DNA from 2 places in the Pseudomonas sp. FW306-02-D09B genome. Region 1 is predicted to be linked to the other one. Evidence: riboswitches for the same ligand, from Rfam matches in the RefSeq annotation. Region 1 holds a riboswitch; the other holds the start of a gene.
The links. Region 1 has a riboswitch for manganese ahead of AC3WK5_RS02660 (sodium:calcium antiporter). Riboswitches for the same ligand answer to the same signal wherever they lie in the genome.
Positions count from the first base shown of each region.

Region 2: linked by a shared signal. The riboswitch ahead of AC3WK5_RS27750 (TMEM165/GDT1 family protein) and the one ahead of AC3WK5_RS02660 (sodium:calcium antiporter) in region 1 are both predicted to bind manganese.

Region 1 covers NZ_JBYSXY010000001.1:556,349-559,752, reverse strand. The annotation lists gene AC3WK5_RS02665 (magnesium transporter) at 1-1,000, opposite strand, end outside; M-box (ykoK) riboswitch at 1,077-1,251, opposite strand; yybP-ykoY riboswitch at 1,626-1,786, shown strand; gene AC3WK5_RS02660 (sodium:calcium antiporter) at 1,805-2,812, shown strand; gene AC3WK5_RS02655 (LysR family transcriptional regulator) at 2,816-3,404, opposite strand, start outside.
Region 2 covers NZ_JBYSXY010000028.1:6,093-9,496, reverse strand. The annotation lists gene AC3WK5_RS27760 (2-hydroxyacid dehydrogenase) at 1-749, shown strand, start outside; gene AC3WK5_RS27755 (methyltransferase) at 783-1,781, shown strand; yybP-ykoY riboswitch at 1,821-1,944, shown strand; gene AC3WK5_RS27750 (TMEM165/GDT1 family protein) at 2,033-2,617, shown strand; gene AC3WK5_RS27745 (M48 family metallopeptidase) at 2,843-3,404, opposite strand, start outside.

The DNA of each region.
Region 1 (3,404 bases):
TCACCAGTTTGGCGATGTTGAAATAAATGACCAGGCCGGTACCGTCGATAAAGGTCGCGATGAAGGGAGCAGAAACCACGGCTGGATCAATGCGCAGTTTTCTTAACAGCATCGGGATGATCGATGAGACGACGGCGCTCCAGATAGTGATAGCGACCAGCGTCAGGCAGACCACCATGGCGATTTCCGATCCCACTCCCAGCATCCACGCCCGAATCCAGGCCACGACACCGATGGCCAGCGCGATCATGAAGGAAGTGGTCACTTCCTTGCGCAGCACCGTGCCGACATTGCGCAGGCTGACTTCGCCCAGGGCCATGGCCCGTACCAGCGTGGAGGTGATCTGGGTGCCGCTGTTGCCGCCAGTGCCGATCAGCAGGGGAATGAAGAAGGCCAGGGCGATGGCGGCTTCAAGCTGCTCTTCGAATACTTGCAAGATGGTGCTGGTGTAGGCCTCGGCGAGAAACAGCAGCAGTAGCCACGGCAAGCGCTTTTTCCACAAACTCCACGGGCTCGTGCTGAGGTAGGGCGTTTCCAGCGGCAGGCTGGCACCCTGGCGTTGAGCGTCGTCGGTGCCTTCGTCCTGAATCAGCGTCGCGATTTCTTTTTCATACAGCACGCCCAGTAGCCGGCCTTCGCTGACCACGGGAACGATGTCCACGCCTTTCTCGATCAGCTCGGGCGCGACATCGTGCCGGAGCTGATTCGGCGAAACCGAATAGCGGATGGGCAGCATCAGATCGCGAACGCAAAGGTCAGTGTTTTTCTCGGTGAGCAGTGTTTTCACCGACAGCTGGCCATGCAAAGCGCTGCGCGGGTCGGTGACAAAGATGTGGGCCGGAATATCATCGTCCGGCAGTTGCTTGAGCAGATGTTCCCTGGCCTGGATGACCGTCATGTTGCCGGTCACGGTAATGAGCAGAGGGCTCATGTAAGACACTACTGTGTCTTTCAGGCGGATGTCCTTGAAGGTGGAAGGGGTAGCGCTTGCCATTGACATTTGAGGTAGTCCCCATAGCTGTTTTGACCACAAACAGATCTCACACAGGGGCGTAAACCAGAGAAGAGAGTGCAGAAAGCGATCTCCACGTCTAGGTTTTGGCACTGTACAACGTATCCGGGCCATGCTGGCCGGAAGTCACTTGGGCTAAACCTTAATCCGATAGAGCCTGTCTTAACCTTGGGCGTCTCTCGACGTCGTCAGATCAGTGACCTGTGTTTGTACAGGAGCCTCGCCGAACGAGATACTGCAACATTAAATAAACCAGGGCGGTGCCGATCTGGAGTCGGGCAGCGCCGGTGTGAGTTTGCTGCTGTTTAATGACCTCCTGAATAACAATTGCCATTAAAGGGTACTTGATAACTCCCTGAAGGATTACTTCCGGAACAAGAATAAGAGGGATTGCTTTTGCTGTAACCCACTCGATCGATAGTGTTCAGCGTTCATTCAGAAAGTGATGCTGAAGGTCTTTCAAGACATAGCATGTTACAAATACTTGCACCAAACGTTTAAAGTGCCGCACGCTCTAGCTATATATGAGTTTGCAGCAAAATAATGAGGTTCAGAGTTTGAAAACTCGCAACTAAGCCGTTGACGCATTAGTACCTGGTCTTTAGGATCGCCGCTCCCTTGGGGAGTAGCCGCCTTCGTTTCCGGAAGGGGTCACGTCAACATACTTGGCTCGCAAGCCATGGCGTGACCGGTCATATGACTTGGCAAGACCATTGGTGAAGATACCTGTCTGTGGGTCGGACGCGGGTGTCTGAACCATTGGCTCTTGTGTCCGGCCCCTCAGGTTTCCTCATGCATTCTATGCCCATGACGTTTGCGTTGCTGTTGGGCTCCGCGGTTGTCATCTATCTGGCTTGTGAATACTTCGTTAATGGCATCGAGTGGGTCGGTCGCAAACTTGCGGTCGGGCAACAAGCCACGGGGTCCATTCTGGCGGCCTTTGGTACGGCATTACCGGAAAGCGTCATCACGTTTATTGCCGTTGTGTTTGGTGACACGCCAGAGCAGAAATCCCTCGGCGTCGGTGCTGCACTTGGCGGCCCTCTGGTTTTGGCGACGATCGCCTATGCGGTAGTCGGCGTGACGCTGCTGGTGTGTCGTCAGCGCCTGGCGAATACCGAGGCCATCCGTCAGGACTTCAAACGACTCAGCCGCGATCAAGGATGGTTCCTCGTAATCTTTGTGGCAAAGATTGCGCTCGGTCTTGTCGTGTTTGCCTACAAACCTTGGTTGGGTATTCTTTTCCTGGCGGCCTATGCGGCGTATTTCTGGAAGGAAATGCGCGGTGAGCAGGATGAAGAAGAGTATGAACTCGAGCCCCTGAAACTTGCGCCAGGCAAAGCGACTCCGTCGACCTCGGCGGCGGTGATTCAAACGCTTATTGCATTGGCGGTTATCTTTGCGGCCTCTCACTTCTTTGTCGGACAACTCGATGCCCTGGGCCCCATGCTGGGTATCCACCCTCAACTGCTGGCCCTGTTGCTCAGCCCGATTGCTACCGAACTACCTGAAACGCTGAATGCGATCATTTGGGTCCGCCAGGGTAAACACCGACTAGCCTTGGCCAACATCAGTGGCGCCATGATGATTCAGGCCACAGTGCCCACTGCATTCGGGCTGTTCTTTACGCCTTGGGCGCTGGACACGTCGCTGGTTCTGGCGGCGATCATCACCTTGATAGGTGTCGGCGTCATGTTCTTCGCTTTCCGAAAGGGCATCATCTCGCGCTGGCTATTGGCATCGATGGTGTTGCTGTACATCCTCTTTGCAGTCCTTTTGAAGGTTCTTGATCTGGCTTAGCTGTCAGCTCAAGTAGTCGTCCAGGTGGCTGGATTCTTCTGCAAAGCGCTCGACCAGAAAATCCAGAAGGGCACGTACGCGGGGCGCCATGTACCGGTTGCGTTGATACAGGGCATGTACCGGCGCCTCCGCAGTTCGCCACTCCGGCAACAGGATATTCAAGCGTCCTGCTCGCAGGTCCGGGCCAATATCCCACAGCGATTTCATTGCAATGCCGTAACCGTGAACTGCCCACTCTCGGGCGACCGCGCCGTCATTCGTCTCGCGAGCGTTTGCGAGCGGGACCGTATAGTTTTCAACTTTGCCATTGCGGGTGAAGCGCCAGTCGTTCGCCGGCCCAGCAACAGAGTTGAGGACAATACAGTCGAAACGCTCCAGATCCCGTGGGTGCTCGGGGGCGCCGTGCTTTGCCAGATACCGGGGCGACGCGCACAACACGCGCCGGTTGGGTGCCAGGGGCCGGGCAACGAAGGAACTGTCCGGCGGCACACCGAATCGGATGGCGAGATCGATATCGTCTTGCAGCAAATGCGACAGCGAATCCGACAGCACCAACGCGAACTTCACCTCGGGGTATTGGGTGTTGAACTGG
Region 2 (3,404 bases), on a different contig from region 1:
TGATCCTGATCGCCGCCACCGGCACCAACAATGTCGACCTGGCCGCCGCCCGCGCCCAAGGGATTACCGTGAGCAACTGCCAGGGTTATGGCACGCCGTCGGTGGCGCAGCACACGATCATGTTGCTGCTGAACCTCGCCACCCGCCTGAGCGATTACCAGAAAGCCGTCGCTGAAGGTCGCTGGCAGCAGGCCAAACAATTCTGCCTGCTGGATTTCCCGATCGTCGAACTCGAAGGCAAAACCCTCGGCCTGCTCGGCCATGGTGAATTGGGTGGCGCCGTCGCGCGGCTGGCCGAAGCCTTTGGCATGCGCGTGTTGCTCGGCCAATTGCCTGGGCGTCCGGCCCGCGCCGACCGCTTGCCGCTGGATGAGCTGCTGCCGCAAATCGACGCGCTGACCCTGCACTGCCCGCTCAACGAACATACCCGTAACTTCATTGGTGCCCGCGAACTGGCGCTGCTCAAACCCGGCGCCTTTGTGGTCAATACCGCACGCGGTGGGCTGATCGACGAACAAGCCTTGGCCGATGCGTTGCGCAACGGGCATCTGGGCGGCGCGGCGACCGACGTCCTGAGTGTCGAGCCCCCTACCGCCGGCAATCCGCTGTTGGCCGCCGACATCCCGCGCTTGATCGTCACCCCGCACAACGCCTGGGGCAGCCGCGAAGCGCGACAGAGGATTGTCGGTCAACTGACCGAAAACGCCCAAGGCTTCTTCAGCGGTACAGCGCTGCGGGTCGTCAGTTGATAAACTGCCGCACTTTTTTTCAAGGAGCAGAGTATGGATCCGCGCAGTGAAGTACTGCTTCGTCAGGCCGATTTGTTTCAAGGCGAGTTGCTGCTGGCCGGTTTGCCCGCCGATGACTTGCTGGGCAAATTGCCCAACGCTCACGGCTGGTGCTGGCACGCAGGCGACCAGGCAGCGCTGGACGCCCGCTTTGCCGAGCGCAGCCACTTTGGCGTGAATGCTCCGAGCCGCGAGTTTGAAACGGCGGTGGTGTTCCTGCCCAAATCCAAGGACCTGACCGACTACATCCTCAACGCCCTCGCCTCGCGCCTGGCCGGTCGTGAACTGTACCTGGTGGGTGAAAAACGCAGCGGCATCGAAGGCGCGGCCAAACAGTTGAACCCCTTCGGCAAACCGCGCAAGCTCGACAGCGCCCGCCACTGCCAGCTCTGGCAGGTCACCGTGGCCAATGCGCCCGAGGCCAAATCGCTGGAAAGCCTGGCGCAGGAATACGAACTGCCGCTGGCTGAAGGCCCACTGAAAGTGATCAGCCTGCCGGGCGTGTTCAGTCACGGTCGACTGGATCGCGGCAGCGCGCTGCTGCTCGAACATCTGGACAAACTGCCAAGCGGTCACTTGCTGGATTTCGGTTGCGGTGCTGGCGTGTTGGGCGCGGCGGTGAAACGGCGTTATCCACACAACACCGTCACCCTACTCGACGTTGATGCGTTCGCCGCGGCCAGCAGTCGCCTGACATTGGCGGCCAACGGCCTGGAGGCCGAGGTGCTGACCGGCGATGGCATCGACGCTGCACCGATGGGTTTGAGCGCGATTCTGAGCAATCCGCCGTTTCATGTCGGGGTTCACACCGATTATCACGCCACCGAGAATCTGCTGCGAAAAGCAGCCAAACACCTGAAAAACGGCGGCGAACTTCGCCTGGTAGCCAACAGCTTCCTGAAGTATCAGCCGCTGATCGAGGAGCATCTCGGTGTGTGTGCGATCAAGGCTGAAGGGCAAGGTTTCCGGATCTACCGGGCCAAGCGCGGCTAGAAATTAGCGCTTGCCGAATGGATTTTGCCTAGGCAGAATCCGCTCCGTCCTAGGGGAGTAGTCTCCCACGAGCGCCATGCTCGTCCGGCATACGTCAACATACTTGGTCCTCAGACCATGGCGTATGCGACCCAAGCGACCGCACAGACGGATCGCAGGGTTTGACAAGACCTATGACACGCACACCTTACCCGGGGCGGGGAGGCTGTACGTGTCATAGCCGTGTCGACCCGCCCCTTAGGAAAACCCTGATGCTGGATTCTCTTCTCGTTCCCACCGCTGTCGTTGCCTTGGCCGAAATCGGTGACAAGACGCAATTGCTCGCGCTCATTCTCGCCGCACGCTTTCGCAAACCCTGGCCGATCATCGCCGGTATCGTCGCTGCAACCCTGGCCAACCACGCGGCTGCGGGTGCTGTCGGTGCCTGGTTCGGGAGTTTCTTCTCGGATGCGACGCTGCACTGGATCCTCGCCGCAAGCTTTACCGCGACCGCGCTATGGACCCTGGTGCCGGACAAGATGGATGAGGACGAAGCCAGCACTGCGCGTAAATTCGGACCGTTCCTGACCACGCTGATTGCGTTCTTCCTCGCCGAGATCGGTGACAAGACCCAGATCGCCACCGTGATGCTCGCCGCTCAGTACCCTGAGTTGTGGCTGGTGGTCATTGGCACCACGCTCGGCATGCTGATTGCCAACGTGCCGGTGGTGCTGGCGGGTAATTTTGCCGCAGACAAACTGCCCCTGACCCTGATCCGCCGCCTGGCAGCATCGGCGTTCTTCATCCTGGCCATCGTCGCGGTGTACAAGGCGATGCAGAGCAGCGGGTGGGTGTAACACTCTCGACTGACATGTCACTGCCTGGCAGATAACTGTGGCGAGGGGGCTTGCCCCCGTTGGGGTGCGAAGCAGCCCTCCCCCCTGCAACCGAGATCCGCCAGATACACCGCACTCGCTGGCTTTGCGACTGCTGCGCACTCGAGCGCCAGCCCGGTCGAACGGGGGCAAGCCCCCTCGCCACAAGAGCTGCACGACTTCAGCTCTTGTGGCTCACTTCAGGATTCAGGATTTTTTGGCCTTCAGATAAAGCGGCATGACTTTCGGAATCGCTGCCTGGAGCGACGCAACCCGGCTGCTGGATGCCGGGTGAGTGCTCATGAATTCTGGCGGCGAACCTTCGGAAGCCTTGCTCATCTTGTCCCACAGGGTGATCGCCGCGTTCGGGTTGTAGCCGGCGCGGGCGGCCAGTTCCAGGCCGATCAGGTCAGCTTCGTTTTCATTGGCGCGGCTGTTGGGCAAGGTCATGCCGTAGTTGGCCACGGTGTCGGCCAGGGCCAGCGTGTCCTGCCCCAGCCCGAGCAAGGCACCGGCGCCCTGCTTGGCCATTTCGATGCCATAGGCCTTGGACATCGCTTCACGACCATGCTCACGCAAGGCGTGGGCGATTTCATGGCCCATGACTGCGGCGATTTCATCGTCAGTGAGTTTCAGGCTGTCGATCAACCCGGTATAGAAAATGATCTTGCCGCCAGGACCGCAGTTGGCGTTGAGCTCGTCACTCTTGATCAGATTGACTTCCCACGTCCACTGCGCCGAATCAGGACGGAAGACCGGTGCCTGCGCG